One region of the Fundidesulfovibrio butyratiphilus genome, then DNA from elsewhere that is predicted to be linked to it. Evidence: riboswitches for the same ligand, from Rfam matches in the RefSeq annotation. Region 1 holds a riboswitch; the other holds the start of a gene.
What was found. Region 1 has a riboswitch for cobalamin ahead of ACYQ01_RS12680 (sirohydrochlorin cobaltochelatase). Riboswitches for the same ligand answer to the same signal wherever they lie in the genome.

Region 1 (7,441 bases):
GGGGCCAGACCGGCGTGGCCGACTTCCTGCTCAAGCCGTTCGATCCCTCGCAACTGCTCGAAACCATCCTCATGTCCCTGGGCAGGATCAGCAAGGTCTCGGAACCCGGAGCCACCAAGCCGCCCCGCTCCCTGGCCACGGCCAGGCCCCTGAACGTCCTGGTGGCCGAGGACTCGCCCTTCAACCAGAAGGTCATCCGCTACATGCTGGGCGACATGGGGCACACGGTCACCCTGGTCAACAACGGCATAGAAGCCGTGGACGCGGCGGCCAACGCGGGCTTCGACGTGATCCTCATGGACGTGCAGATGCCGCTCATGGACGGCATGGAAGCGGCCAAGCGCATCCGCTCCATAGAGGCCGAGGGGGGCGCGGGCCAACGCACGCCCATCATCGCCCTCACGGCGCACGCCATGGCCTCGGACCGGGACAACTGCCTGGCCGCCGGCATGGACGGCTACTTGACCAAGCCGGTGGACGCGGCCACGCTCTTCGACACGCTGGAACACGTGGCCGCGCCGCAGGCCCAGGGCCGGGAGGAACAGCCTCCCCGGAAGCGGGCGAGGCCCGTGTCCGACCCTAAAAAGGAGCAGCCGGCCGAAGAGACGGCCTGTCAGGGCCAAGTCGCCAGGGCGGATGCCAAGAGCGTGAATCTGGAAAAGCTCCTGGAAAACTTCTGCGGGGACACGGACCTGTTGCTGGAAATGATCGCGCTCTTCAAGAAGAACGCGGACGAACGGTTGTCCGCCCTGCGGGAAGCGGTCGAAGCGGGCGACGCCACCCAGATTCAGCGGGTGGGACACCTCTTCAAGGGCGAGATCAGCAACTTCGGCCTCCCGCAGGCCCATGCCCTGGCGGCCGAGCTGGAACGCCAGGGCAAAAGCGGCAACCTGGCCTGCTCCCGCGAAACATTGGACAACTTGCGCCTCGCGGTGAAGGACTTCCTGGACGAGCTGGAGGACATTGCCGCGCGCCTGCGTCCCTGACGCGTTTTCAGGACCGGACCGGGGAGCCCTTTCCCGGTCGCGGCGCGACGCGGCGCCAGGGCCGAAGCGTTGTTCGCAACCGCGGGGGGCGTTTTCAAAAGGAACACGCACCGTGGGAGGGGCGGATCACGGCCCGAGGTTGCCCGCACCGTGCGCTTTGGGGTAAGGGGAGGACAAATCGCCCCCGCCACACCCCAAACCGCAAGGATGCCGTCATGCCTCTTTTGTTCAGCCGTGTTGCCGTTTTTTGGATCGTGTTGTTTTCGTTTGTCGCTTTTCCGGTTGTTGCGGTCCAGGGAGCCGAGAAATGCGACAGTCACTTGCATTTCTACGACTTCACCCACACCACGGACGGATTTCCGAAACTGATCCAAGCCATGGACGCCGCCAAGGTGGACAAGGCCATCGTGTTCGGCATGCCCATCCTGAAAATGTGGTCCGAATCGGACCCCGTGCGTCCCGCCTACTACCTGGCCACGGACTCCCGGGCCTACTACTACTCGGCCACGGACTTGTTTTTGGCCCGCGAGCTGGAGCGACAGCCGCAAAGCGTGCGCGACCGGTTCTTTCCCTTCCTGTGCGGAATCAATCCCCTGGACCGCAACGCCGCCGCCCAGATCGAGAGCCTGATCCAGGCCTATCCCGGCCTGTGGATGGGCATCGGCGAGGTGATGAGCCGTCACGACGACCTGACGGCCTATACCTACGGCGAACCGCCCCGGGCCAACCATCCGGCCCTGCTGGCGGTGTACGAGGTGGCGCGCAAGCACAAGTTGCCCGTGCTCATCCACCACAACATCAGTTCCGCCGGGCGCAACGATCCCATCTACCTGGCGGAGATGGAAGACGCCCTGCGGCGGTTTCCCGATGTGACGTTCATTTGGGCGCACGTGGGCATTTCGCGCCGGGTGGACGTGCCGACCCTGCCCGAGGTGACGACGCGCCTGCTCGACCAGTATCCCAACCTGCTGTTCGACATTTCCTGGGTGGTGTTCGACGACTACATCGCCAAAAACAAGGCCTCGTTGCGCACCTGGGTCCGCATTTTCGAAAAGTATCCCGACCGTTTCCTGATCGGATCGGATGTCGTGGCCCATTGGGGCAAGTATCAGGCCACCATGGATCGCTATCGGACGCTTTTGCGCCTGCTCAGCCCGCAAACGCGCGAAAAGCTCGCCGGTGGCAACGCGCTCGGGCTCATGGAAAGGACCGCTGCCGCGCGTTGAGTCGCGGGGCGTTCTTCCTCCCGTCCGGGAGTTTTGCGCTCAAGCGCCCGGACGGGGTGAAAAGCGCGTTGCCGGCGCGGGGGAAAATCGGTAGTTTGCGCGCGGGGCGGACGGCACCACCCGGCCGAACCCATCGCGGCGAGGGCCACGGGTTTTCCCGACGGCCCAAACCTGTCCGCCGCATTCGGAACGCTCATGATGCTGTATACATATGTTTCCGCCTTTTTCGCCTCGTCGGTGGCGGTGCTTTACCTGGTTCTGGTGACCACGGCCCTGGTTTTGGCCCTGTTTTCCCTGAACGCCGAGGCGCGAATGCGCCGGTCGGCGGACAAAAACGCCCGCCGACTCGTCCGGGAGCGCGACAGGGGCGCCCACGCCCGCAAGACCATGGCCGAAAAGTGCCAGAGACGAAACATAGAGGAACTGGCCGCCCTGATCACCGACAAGATTCGGGCCAGACAGGACGCCATCGAGTTCGCCACCGTGTTCCAGACCGAGGCGTTCATTGAAGGCAGCGTGGAGACGCTTCGCTTCGAACGGCTCTTGCAGCTTTCGCACGCCCTGGACCGGGCCGAGCCCGAAAGCGTGTCCCGCACGTTGGACGCTTTTCTCCAGAAGGAGTTGCAGTATGGCCATACCGGAGAACATTGCCCGGTTCATTTCCAGGATTGTCTACACCGTCAAGACTGAATCGGTCGAGTGGCGCCAAGCCCACCTGCCCGAACTGGAGAAGATGCGTCAGGACCGGGCCGTGGCCAAGCTCGAACTGCAACAGGACCTGGAACGGCTGGAGATCCGCTTCGAGGAGGAGCGCAAGCGCATCCGCCTGGACGAACAGCGCCAGACCGCCCAGTTCGCCGAGTTTCTGGAGAGCATCGACGACCTCAAGGCCGACATGCTGGCCTCGTACACGTCCATGCCCAAGCCCATCGCGCTCATGATCCACCACCATGCGGCGGAGCTGCTCAAGCAGGCCTGGTTCAGCCAGGACATGCGCGAACGCGTGCGCCAGCAATCGCGCTTCACCGATCTCATGCTCACCATCACCGAAGACCTTACCGCCCTGCGCGAGTCCGACGCGGCCAAGGCCCTGCCCGAAAAGACCCTGGCCTTCATCAATCGGCAGATCGAGGAGTGAGCGGCGAAACCGCGACCGGTTAGCAGCATGTTGGAAAATCCTTGCTGGCTGCGTTGCTGCGAAAAACGCAACCCCTCAACGGATGCCAACTCCGCTCGGGCTTGACTTTTTCTCGCGCCTTGCCCGCAAGTTGTTTTGAACAGGCTGCAAGAATCGACTGTTTCAACGGGCTCTTAGCGGCTGTCGGAACGTCCGTCGGTCGGGTGGACCGTCCCGACTGCGGCGGTGCGGCATTTTTGTTTTCGTGTCATCTTTCGGCTACGCCTGCGGGGAACGCGCGTTGACTTCGCCCCGTGGGCGGGGTATTTCGTGCCCGTCAGGTGCCCCGCCAGGGGAGAATAGGGAATCCCGTGGAAATCGGGAGCGGTGCCGCCGCCGTGGGTCCCATCAAAAGCCGGCTTCCTTGAACAGGTCACTGGGCCAACGCCCGGGAAGGCCGAAGCCGGCGGGACGAGCCGGAAGACCTGCCTGACGATTTGCCCCGCGAGGCGACGGGTCTTCGTTTGCGCGGGATCGAAGGGCGAATGCGGGCCGCTTCCATGCGTCATACGCGGGAAGCGGCTTTTTTGCGTCCTCCTGCCAAAGGCCCCAAACCGCACGGAGCATTTCCATGAAGAAACTCCACCCCTCGCTGTGGCGCGTCTTGGTTCTCGGGTTTTTGGCCCTGGTCTTGTCCAGCCCGCCGGTCCTGGCTCACGGACCGGCCGTTAAACAGGACAAGAAAGCCCTGCTGCTGGTGGCTTTCGGCACCAGCGTGCCCAAAGCCTGGGCCGCGTTCGACGCCCTTGACCGCGACATGCGCAAGGCCTTTCCCGGCGTGGAGATCCGCTGGGCCTATACGTCGAAGATCATTCGGGAAAAGGTGGCCAAGGAGCAGAAGAAGACCCTCGATTCCCCGATGATGGCCCTGGCCAAGCTGGCTGACGACGGCTTCACCCAGGTGGCCGTGCAGTCGCTCCAGACCATCCCCGGCGAGGAGTACGAAGGGCTGGTGAAGACCGCCCAGGCCTTTGCCGGCCTGCCCAAGGGCATTCGCCAGGTCGAGATGGGCGCGCCGCTGCTGTACTCCACCGAGGACGTGGAAAAAGTCGCCCAGGCCCTGCTGGAAAGCCTGCCCAAACGCAAGGCCGGCGAGGCCGTGGTGTTCATGGGGCATGGAACCAAGCATCCGGCCAACATCTACTACCCGGGCATGCAGTATGCCCTGTGGGAAAAGGACCCCCTGGCCTTTGTGGCCACCGTGGAGGGCTGGCCCACCCTGGATGACGCCGTGAAGGCCCTTTCCGCCAAGGGCGTGAAGAAGGCCCTGCTCGTGCCGTTCATGGCCGTGGCCGGCGACCACGCCCACAACGACATGGCCGGCAAGGAAGACGACTCCTTCGCCTCGGTCATGAAGAAGGCCGGCATCGCCACCGAACCGGTGCTGCGCGGCACGGGCGAGGTGGAAGCCCTGCGCGCCCTGTGGGTGGCGCACGCCAAGGTCGCCTTCGGGCATCTCAAATAGCGGGGGGCCGGCGCGCCGCGGTCGTCGACCGGGGCGCGCCGTCTGTTTCCTTCCGTCCCGTCCTGAACGTTCCGTTGTGTAAAACGGATAGAAAACATCTTGAAATAATGAAATATTTTGTGTCGTGGCCGGCCCATGTCCTTCGAACGGACCCGAGCCGGCCAGGCGCGATGTTTTTTCCCCGAGCGGCTGCGACCCCGCATGCCGCGCCGGGCGGGGCTTGCCGGCCCGGCGGGCCTGTCGGGCGGGCCGGGCGACCCCTGGCGGGGCTTGCCATGGGAGCGGGAAAAGTCGATAGTACCGGCTGGGCAGGACGCCTGGGAAACGTCCTGTGCTTCCCCCCCAATTCGACACCTCCCCTTTGAAAAATCGGAATGGTAACGACCGGTTGGGCGCTTTTTTCGCGCGTCCGCACCGTGTGGCCAATCGATTTTTTCCATAGGCCGACCCGGCGAAAAAGGGAAACCGCAAGATTGTCAAGCAGTTGCGAACCGCGGCGTCGCATCATGTTGTTATTGTTGAATGTATTTCTCTTAACAAACGTCTCCCCCTGGGGTATGAAGAAAATTGGACCGCAACTCCATGCGCAATGTGTCGCACCCCTTGTCCCCCGAAACCGTCCGCCACGAACCGGCGCACACTCCCGCCCTGGTGCGGGGGATGACCCCGTTTTCGCTCTGCGACTGGCCGGGGCGCACGGCGGCCGTGGTCTACGTGGGCGGCTGCAACCTGCGCTGTCCGGGCTGCCACAACGGCTCCCTGGCCTGGACCCCGCATCGGCACGCACCCAAACCCCTGGGCGAGGTGCTGGCCTTTTTGGCCCGGCGCAAACCCTGGCTGGACGGGGTGGTGGTGTGTGGCGGGGAGCCCACGGCCGATCCCGGCCTGGAGTCCCTGGTGGCGGCCCTGGTTCCCCTGGGACTGCCCCTCAAGGTCGATACCAACGGCACCCGCCCGGACGTGGTTCACGCCCTGCTGGAAACCTGGCCCGGCCTGTGCCTGAGCGTGGACCTCAAAGGTCCGTGGGAGATGTATCCGGCCCTCACGGGCGGCGCGCTCGCGGCCGAGACGGCCCGGGCGAGCCTGACGCGCTGCATTGAACTGGCAGCGGCCCATCCCGGTCGCGTGGCCTTTCGCATAACGCTCGATCCAATGCTGACCGGTGAGGACGTGGCCCGAGTGCGGGCCGTCCTCCCTGACGGAATGACTCTGCGCGAACAACCCTTCGTTGCCCCCAAGCGGGGCGGGGAGACCCCCTATGCCTCTTCAGATCAAGAAACGTGACGGCCGTCTGGAAACCTGGTCCGTGGACCGCATCGCCCTGGCCATTCTCAAGGCCCTCAGGGCCAGTGGCGTGCAGGACCCCCTGTTGGCCAAGCGCATGTCGCGCAAGGTGGAAGAAAAACTCGCCGGCATCGACGTGCCCCGTCAGGAAATGGTGCAGGACATGGTCGAACGCGTGCTCATGGAGTCGCGCCTGTTCGACGTGGCCAAGCGCTACGTGATCTATCGCGAAAAGCGCCGCGCCCTGCGCGAGCAGAAGGCCGCGTACCTCGACATCAAGGACACCATCGACAATTACTTGTCCAAGGCGGATTGGCGCGTTTCGGAAAACGCCAACATGACGCACTCGTTCCAGGGGCTCATGCTCCATCTTTCGGGGACGGTGCAGGCCCGCTACGTCCTGGAGAAGTATCCCGAAGAGGTGCGCCAGGCCCACGATCACGGCTATTTCCATCTGCACGACCTCTCCTTCGGCCTGGCCGGCTATTGCGCCGGCTGGAGCCTGCGCGACCTGTTGCTCGAAGGCTTCAACCTGGAAGGCCGCAGCGCCGCCGGCCCGGCCCGCCACTTCGATTCGGCCCTGGGCCAGATGGTCAACTTCCTGGGCACCCTGCAAAACGAATGGGCCGGCGCCCAGGCCTTCAACAACGTCGACACCTACCTGGCGCCCTTCATCCGCCACGACCAGTTGAACTACCAGCAGGTGTTGCAGGCCATGCAGAAGTTCGTGTTCAACGTGAACACCACCTCGCGCTGGGGCGGACAGACCCCCTTCACCAACCTGAGCTTCGACCTGGCCTGCCCCAAGCACCTGGCGAACGAGGCGGTGATCCTGGGCGGCAAGCTGCAAGACTTCACCTATGGCGAGTTTCAGGCCGAGATGGACATGTTCAACCAGGCCTTTCTGGAAGTCATGGCCGGGGGCGACTACAACGGCCAGATTTTTTCCTTTCCCATCCCCACCTACAACGTCACGGCCGACTTTCCCTGGGAGGGGCCCATCGGCTCGAAGCTGCTGGAACTGACCGCCAAGTACGGCGCGCCGTACTTCCAGAACTTCATCAATTCCGACCTGGACCCCGAGGACGTGCGCTCCATGTGCTGCCGGTTGCAGATGGATCTGCGCGAGCTGCGCAAGAAGGTGGGCGGTCTGTTCGGCGCGGGCGACCTGACCGGCTCCATCGGCGTGGTCACCCTGAATCTGCCCAAGCTGGCCTATCTCTCCCAGGGCGAAGAGGACTTCCTCGACCTGGTGGAGGAATACGCCGAACTGGCCAAGGTGGCTTTGGAGTTCAAACGCAAG
Region 2 (7,441 bases), on a different contig from region 1:
GCGAAGAATAGGCGCTGTTCAGGTTCCGGGTGGCGGTCATCGCCATCATGTTGTGGTTGATAACGAGCGACATAACATTTCCTCCGTGAAAAAGATTGGCGTCCTTGCCTTGTTCGCCGCGCCCGGAAACGTTCCTTCCGCTTGGGGCGGTGGCCCCGCGCGTGGCGTTGCGAATTTGACCTTCCTATCGGTGGAGCTGGAAAATCCTTTAGGGGCTGTGACGAGAATTCCCCGGAGGTCGAAGGCCGATCGGGAACGAAACGGGGCGGAGCGGAGCGTTTCCTGGCGGGATGACAAAAGAAAAGGACCGCCCGAAGGCGGTCCTTTCAGTCATGCGGAGGCAAAAGGGCGAGCCGCGTCTAGCTCATGAGCGACAGGGCCATTCTGGGCAGGCTGTTGGCCTGGGAGAGCATGGCCACCGCGGACTGGGTGAGGATCTGGGACCGCACGAACTGGGTCATTTCCGTGGCCACGTCGGTGTCGGAGATCTGCGACTCGGCGGCCTGGAGGTTCTCGCCCTGGATCTGCAGGTTCTGCACCGTGTTGCTCAGGCGGTTCTGCAGGGCGCCCAGGTTGGCGCGGATCTTGTCCTTGGAAATGATGGCCTTGTTGATCTGGTCCAGGGCCTTTTGCGCCAGTTCCTGGGTGGAGATGGACCGCCCGGCGTTGTCGGTGGTGGCCGTTGCGCCCAGGCCCAGGCCGAAGGCGGAAGCCGTGGAATTGTCGATCTTGATGTAGTAGTAGTCTTCCGCCGACAGGTTGCCCGAACCGAAGTGGACCTTGAGCCTGCCGGTGGAGGTCAGCCCCGTGCCGTTGTAGGTATCCCCGGAGAGGTTGCCGTTGAGCAGGTAGATGCCGTTGAAGTCCGTGGCCTTGGCGATACGGGTGATTTCCGAGGCCATGGCCTGATATTCGGAGTCGATGATCAGACGCTGGTCGGAAGTGTAGGTGCCCGTGGCCGCCTGGGTGGCCAGTTCCTTCATGCGGATGAGCTTTTCGTCCACCACGCCCAGGGCGCCGTCGGCGGTCTGGATCAGCGAGATGGCGTCGTTGGCGTTGCGCACGCCCTGATTGAGCGAGGCGATGTCGGCACGCATCAACTCGCGCACCGCCAGGCCGGCGGCGTCGTCCGCGGCCGTTCCCACGCGAAGTCCTGAAGACAGGCGCCTGGTCGAAGTGGCCAACTGGGAATAGGCGGTGTTCAGGTTCCGGGTGGCGGTCGTCGCCATCATATTGTGATTGATAACGAGAGACATTGTGCTTCCTCCTTGAATGCAGGTGGCTTCCTTGCCTTTTCGACCGGCCGGGAACCCCTCCCCCCGCCGGACCTGGAGGTCCTGCGGCGCTGGTCGATATCGCACCCTTTCTGGCGCTCTTATCGTTTTCCCGGAGGCCAACTTTAGGCCTCCTCGGGAAAAAAACGCGAAAACCGCGCTGGCCATCCGGGAAAAACACCGGAAGACCGCGCGGTTCCACGCTTTTTTTGTCAAGCTTATTTTTGGACCAGAATCAGGGAGAAATAGGGAGGCGTCAGGGAGTCGTCGTCAAGACCTCGCACCACGGCCTGTCCGGGCAGGCCCAACCGGCTCACTAGCACGGCCTTGTCGGCCAGGCCCATGTCGACCAGCAGGGAGCGCAGCGCCGGGTACGTGCGATAGGCCTTGAGAATCACCGCCGTGTCCGCCGCTTCCAGGGACCGGCGCAACCGCTCGGGGGAGTCCACCCCGGAAAGCACGGCGAAGTTCCCCGTGGATTCGGCCAGTCCCATCCCGGCCGCGGCGGCCGCCGCCTGCACCGAGCTTATGCCCGGGGTCACCGAGAGCGGAACCTCGGGGCGCAGGGCGCGCAGGGTGCGCGCCAGGTAGAGGAAGGTGGAATAGGTCATGGGGTCGCCCAGGGTGATGAAGACCGCATCCCGTCCGGTCTCCAGGGTGTCCAGCACCCGACGGGCTCCGACGCGCCAGGCGGTTTCGAGGCGGTCCTTGTCCTTGGTCATGGGGAAGTCGAGCCGCTCCACCGTGGTGCTTTCGCCGATGTGGGGACCGACTATGGAAAAGGCCACGGAATAGTCGTTCTTCGAGGAGGCCGCCGCGAACACCACCGCCGCCTCGCCCAGAAGACGCGCCGCGCGCAGGGTGAGAAGTTCGGGATCGCCCGGACCCACCCCAACGCCGTGCAGGGTTCCCAGGCCGCTCATTGGGCCTCCTTGGCCTTGTCGGCCAGCTCGGGGTAACAGACCGCGATCACTTGGCGCACTCCCTCGACCAGGCGCGGGGTGGGTCGGCTCACCACCGCCTCTTCCAGAAGCGCCACGCGGCCTTCGGCCACGGCCTTGACCGCCCCGAAACCCGGCGTGGCCAGTATTTCCTCGCGCGTGACCGGGTTCATGGGACCGACCTGGGCCAGGTACACGTCCACCTTCGGGCCAAGGGCCACCAGGCGCTCCAGCCCGAACCGGGCGATGTTGCTGCCGGAAACCGGCTCGGCGTCGGCGGCCAGGTTCACCACCCCGGCGCGCTCCAGCACGTGGGCCGCCATGGAGCCGGGGCTCACGGTCTTCATCTGGCGGTGGATGGATTCCAGAAACACCCGCTGGCGTTTGTCCGGGGCAATGGCGGCGGTCAGGGCGGAGAGGTGGGCCATGTCCGCGTGGAAGGTGCGGATCATGTCGCGGGCCGCCTGTTCGCGTCCGACCAGGCGGCCGAGGGCGAGCCAATAGTTTTCCAGGGCCTGGGGACCGCTGGGTTGCAGGCAGACTACGGCCACGCCCAGCCGGTCGAGCTGGCTGACCAGTCCGGGATGGGCGGCCAAATGCATGGGCCGGGCCAGCACCAGGTCGGGTTTGAGGGCGGCCAGGGCCTCGGCCGAATCCCTGGCCGAGACGAGCGTGACGCCGGGACGGACGGAACCGGGCTCGCAAACTCCCACCAGGGCGGAAGCGGCCCCCATGGCCGCGAGGTTTTCCTCGTGGGCGGCGTAGAGCGAAACCACGCGGGTGAAGGGTTTGTCAAAACGCAGAGTGCGCCCGTCGTCTCCGGTCACCTCGGCGCCAAGGGCCAGGGTCGGGAGAAAAAGCAGCGCCAATGCGGCAAATCGAAGCAAAACGCGCATTATGCCTCCAGATACGTCACCCGCACGGCCCCGCCGGGCAGGATGTCCACCAGGGAGTTCACGCCGAAGGCGGCGGCCACGTTCTCCCGGGTAAGGGTTTCGGGCGTGGGCCCGCAGGCCAGAACCCGGCCTTGGGACAGAATCAGCACGCTGTGGCAGAAGGCTCCGGCCAGGTTGAGATCGTGCAGCACCACGGCCACGCCGGCCCCTTCGGCGGTCCGCTGGCGCAAAAGGCGCATGGCCGCCAGGGCGTGGCGGATGTCGAGGCCCGAGGCCGGCTCGTCGAGCAGCATGACGCGCGTCTCCTGGGCCAGCACCCGGGCCAGGGCGGCGCGGCGTTTTTCTCCGCCGGAAAGGGTGGTCACGGACCGGTCCGCCAAGTGGGCCAGGTCTGTTTCGGACAGGGCCCGCCTGGCCGCGTCCAGGTCCGGGGCCCCGGGGGCGGCGAAGCGGCCCAGGTGGGGGTAGCGGCCCATGAGGGCGCAGTCGAGCACCGTGAAACCGAAGCGGTCCAGGGTTTCCTGGGGAAGAAAGCCCACTTGGCGGGCCAGGGCGCGTCGGGACAGGGTGAAGACGTCGATTCCGGCCAGCTCCACCCGCCCGGCGGCCGGACGTTCCAGCGCGGCCAGGCAGTGAAGCAGGGTGGATTTGCCCGCCCCGTTGGGCCCGACCACGCCCAGCACTTCGCCGGCTCGCAGCGCGATGTCGGCTCCGGCCAGGGCTTCGTGTCCACCGCGCACCACCCGCAGGCCGGTCCCGCGCAAAAGAACCGGGTCGGGCGTCCGCGCGCTACACACGGGCCGCTCCGCGCACGAAGAGCAGGCAGAAGTAGGGGCCGCCCAAGAGCGCCGTCAGCACGCCCACCGGCACCTCGTGGGGCAGGACCGTGCGCACGGCCGTATCCGCCGCCAGCAGGAGGACGGCTCCGGCCAGGGCGGACAGGGGCAGGAGACGGCGATGGGCCGGGCCGGCGGCCAGGCGCACCATGTGGGGCACCACCAGGCCCACGAAACCGATGATGCCCGAGACGGCCACGCAGGCCGCGACACAGGCCGAGGCGCAGACGAGGAGCCCCAGGCGCACCGCGGCCACGTTCACGCCCAGCCCCTTCGCGGTTTCGTCGCCCGCGCACAGGGCGTCCAGGTCGCGGGCGAAGGCCACGGCCCCGGCCAGTCCCATGCCCAGGCCGCCCAGGGCCAGCCAGGCCTCGGACCAGGTCTTGGCCACGAATCCGCCCATGAGCCAGAACACCAGGCCGGCCACGTTGTCGCCGGCCAGAAACTTCACGAATCCCAGTCCCGCCTGCAAGGTGGCGGACACGATGACTCCGGCCAGAACCAGGGTGACCGGATCGAGGCGTCCCCTGGCCGTGGCCAGGGTCAGCACCACGGCGAGCGCGGCCAGGGAGCCCGCCAGGGAACAGGCGGCCAGGGCCAGTTCGCCGTGGCCGCCCACGCCGGCCAGCAGGCCCAGGCAGGCCCCGAGCGCTCCCCCGGCCGAGACGCCCAGGGTGTAGGAATCGGCCAGGGGGTTTTGCAGAAGTCCCTGGAACAGTCCGCCGGAGAGGGCCAGGGCCGCGCCCACGGCTCCGGCGGCGACGATGCGGGGCAGTCGGATTTCGAGAACCAGGCGTTGGGCCACGTCGCCCACGCCGTCCAGGCAGGAGGAGCAGGCCAGGAGCTTGCCGGCCAGGATGCGCCCCACCAGCCCGGCGGGCAGGGGGGCCGGTCCGTTGGAAGCGGCCCAGGCCACCAGCAGGGCCAAGGCGGCGATCAGGGCCAGGGCCGTTGCGCCGGCGCGTGAGCGCCCCGGAAGGGGGGTCAAGGACGGGCTCCGGGGAGGGGAGAGGCGACGCGGACCGCGAAACGGGCGAAACGCGCACGCGCGCCCAGGCGACGAGCGCTGGTCGCGGGCTCGGCCTGACGAAACGCGTTGCCGCATGCGCGGCGGGGCGGCAAGGACGAAAGGCGTCGAATGCGGGACGCGCGGGACAAAATCACGGTGTTTCCTCCTCGGGAACCGGGCTCGGGCGTCCGCCAGGGAATCCGGGCCAGGCGGCCGGGCGCTTCCGCATTCGGCTCCGTGACGCGCGGCATGCGACTTCGGAAACCGATCGTGGAAGTCGGCCATGCTCCCGGCCGGGCGGACGTGTTCGCCCGGTCCGGGAGCATGGCCGCGCCCGGCGTTCCGGCAGGTCTTCTGGCTTCCGGATCATTCTACTCCCCGCGCCTTCCCGCCCGTGGGCAGTGGCGTCTGGCGGGTTTCGTCCCCGGTCACAGCGGCGGGACCGCTCCGGTTTCGCACCGGATTCCCTCGCAAGCGCCCCATATTCAGGGGGCCGGAACGCCAGTTTCCTAGGACAAAGCCCGACCCCTGTCAAAGAGGGTCTTGCAAAACGCCCCGTCAAACTGCTACCGGCCCCAGCATGAAGCGTGCAATTCTCTACATTCTCTGCCTGCTTGCTTTTATTGAAGTGTCGTCGCGCATTTTTTGGCGCATGCTCGATCGCACCTGGGGCTTTGTGGTGCCGCAACAGATCGGGTGCTTTGATCCGGACTTGGGATGGTCGCTCAAGCCCGGGGCCACGGCCTGGTCCAAGACCACCGGGGTGGACGTGGAATACGCCATCAACGACCAGGGCTATCGCGGACCGGTGGTGACGCCCGAAAAGCCCGAAGGCACGTTCCGCATCGTGGTGGTGGGCGACTCCCACGCGTTCGGTTTCGGACTGCGCGAACGGTTCACCTTGCCCGTGTTGCTTCAGGGGTACTTCAAGAACGTCGAGGTGGTGAACCTGGCCGTGAGCGGCTACGGCATCGACCAGATGCTCTTGCGGGTGCGCCGCGACGGCTACAAGCTCCACCCGGATCTGGTGATCTGCTACGTGCCGCACTTTGCCGACTTTCGGCACATGACCGACAGCATTTGGCGCCTGGGCAAGCCGCGTTTCGTGGAGGAAAACGGCAAGCTGGAGCTCAAGAATTCTCCCGTGACCAACAATTCTCCCCTGTTCATGGCTCTTGTGGCGGCGGACCGGTTTGCCGCGACCTGGTGTCGTACCTACGAGATCCTGCGCAACACCGTGTATTGGATGGCCATCCCCAAGGCCAAGCCCGGCGAGGTCGGACCTCCGCTCGATCCCAAGTTCTGGGCCGACACCGTGGGGCTGGGACTGGACATCGCCCGCCTTTTCGACCGCGAAAGCCAGGAACACGGGGCCAAGTTCATCCTGTTCACCCGGGTGGGCCAGATGTTCGTGGACGCCTTTAAACAGGGCGGTCCCCCGTGCCTCTACGTGGGCACGCCCCTGGTCAACGACGAAATGGTTCTGGCCCACGACCCCTTTCGCCATCCCAACGAGGCGGCCAGCGGGGTTCTCGCCTGGGAGCTGACCAAGTTTCTCAAGGAAAAGGATTTCGTGCCCAAGCAGTACTGGGGCGTGCCCATGGTGCAATAACGCCGACCCGGGCAAAGGGGGTTGGACAACCGCCTTTCGTCCGGGTATCCAGAGAAAGAGACCGACCAGAAGGTCCATCCCGGTCCGCACGGCGGACCAATTCAGGAGGTTCGTCCCGTGGCGTCCTTGCTCGAGACGTTACAATCCATAGACTTCTGCAAACTGGCCCGCTTGTACGAACTCTTCGCCACCATCTACCACGTGGCGTTGGACTACGAAGAGGAACTCATCAGTGTGCTCGAAGTCGACCAGGACGTGCGCATAGCCCGCGACGTGGCCACCTTGCCCCTGGAGGAGGAAGACTCCCCGGCCTGCATGTGGACGCTCAACGAGTATATCCGTCGCAATATCCATTCCGAGCGGACGGCCAAACTCTTCGTGGCCGCGCTTCTGCCCCGGCTCGACGCCCAACTGGCGGGGCTCGGCGTGCAGACCGCGGGGACGCAGGCCCAGGTGCTGCCCCCGAGCGATCCCCTCGTCCGGCTCATGAACTCCAACTACTACACGCCCATCCAGGTGGAAGTCGGCGGCAGCAAGGGCGAATACGTCATCGCCCCGCGCATCAAGCCCATCTTTTCCCGCTGGATCGGCGCCGACCCCCTGGATTACGACGAGGCCTATTTTTCGGCCACCATTTCCTATCATTTTCTCGAACATCACACCCTGGTCAAGGACGGCCGGGTGAACAATCACAGGGTGATTCTCTCGCCGGGCAAGGTGAGCCGCCAGTCCGGCTCGTCGTTTCACCGCAGCCTGGCCAACCTGGAAACCCTGACCATCGCCCTGTCGCCCATGGACGCCGGCTTTGTCTTTGACGTGGAAACCTACCGCAAAAAAGGCGTGGGCATGAAGGTGCCCTTCCGCTACGTGAAC

Region 2: linked by a shared signal. The riboswitch ahead of ACYQ01_RS07480 (FecCD family ABC transporter permease) and the one ahead of ACYQ01_RS12680 (sirohydrochlorin cobaltochelatase) in region 1 are both predicted to bind cobalamin.

The regions. Positions count from the first base shown of each region.
Region 1 is NZ_BAAHXA010000002.1:365,358-372,798, forward strand. Features, by position in the region: gene ACYQ01_RS12660 (hybrid sensor histidine kinase/response regulator) at 1-986, shown strand, start outside; gene ACYQ01_RS12665 (amidohydrolase family protein) at 1,307-2,212, shown strand; gene ACYQ01_RS12670 (hypothetical protein) at 2,408-2,902, shown strand; gene ACYQ01_RS12675 (hypothetical protein) at 2,841-3,350, shown strand; cobalamin riboswitch at 3,652-3,836, shown strand; gene ACYQ01_RS12680 (sirohydrochlorin cobaltochelatase) at 3,961-4,854, shown strand; gene ACYQ01_RS12685 (radical SAM protein) at 5,437-6,138, shown strand; gene ACYQ01_RS12690 (ribonucleoside triphosphate reductase) at 6,113-7,441, shown strand, end outside.
Region 2 is NZ_BAAHXA010000001.1:1,582,777-1,590,217, reverse strand. Features, by position in the region: gene ACYQ01_RS07505 (flagellin N-terminal helical domain-containing protein) at 1-73, opposite strand, end outside; gene ACYQ01_RS07500 (flagellin N-terminal helical domain-containing protein) at 360-1,256, opposite strand; gene cobI (precorrin-2 C(20)-methyltransferase) at 1,493-2,197, opposite strand; gene ACYQ01_RS07490 (ABC transporter substrate-binding protein) at 2,194-3,111, opposite strand; gene ACYQ01_RS07485 (ABC transporter ATP-binding protein) at 3,111-3,908, opposite strand; gene ACYQ01_RS07480 (FecCD family ABC transporter permease) at 3,901-4,935, opposite strand; cobalamin riboswitch at 5,284-5,469, opposite strand; gene ACYQ01_RS07475 (SGNH/GDSL hydrolase family protein) at 5,537-6,568, shown strand; gene ACYQ01_RS07470 (carbon-nitrogen hydrolase family protein) at 6,686-7,441, shown strand, end outside.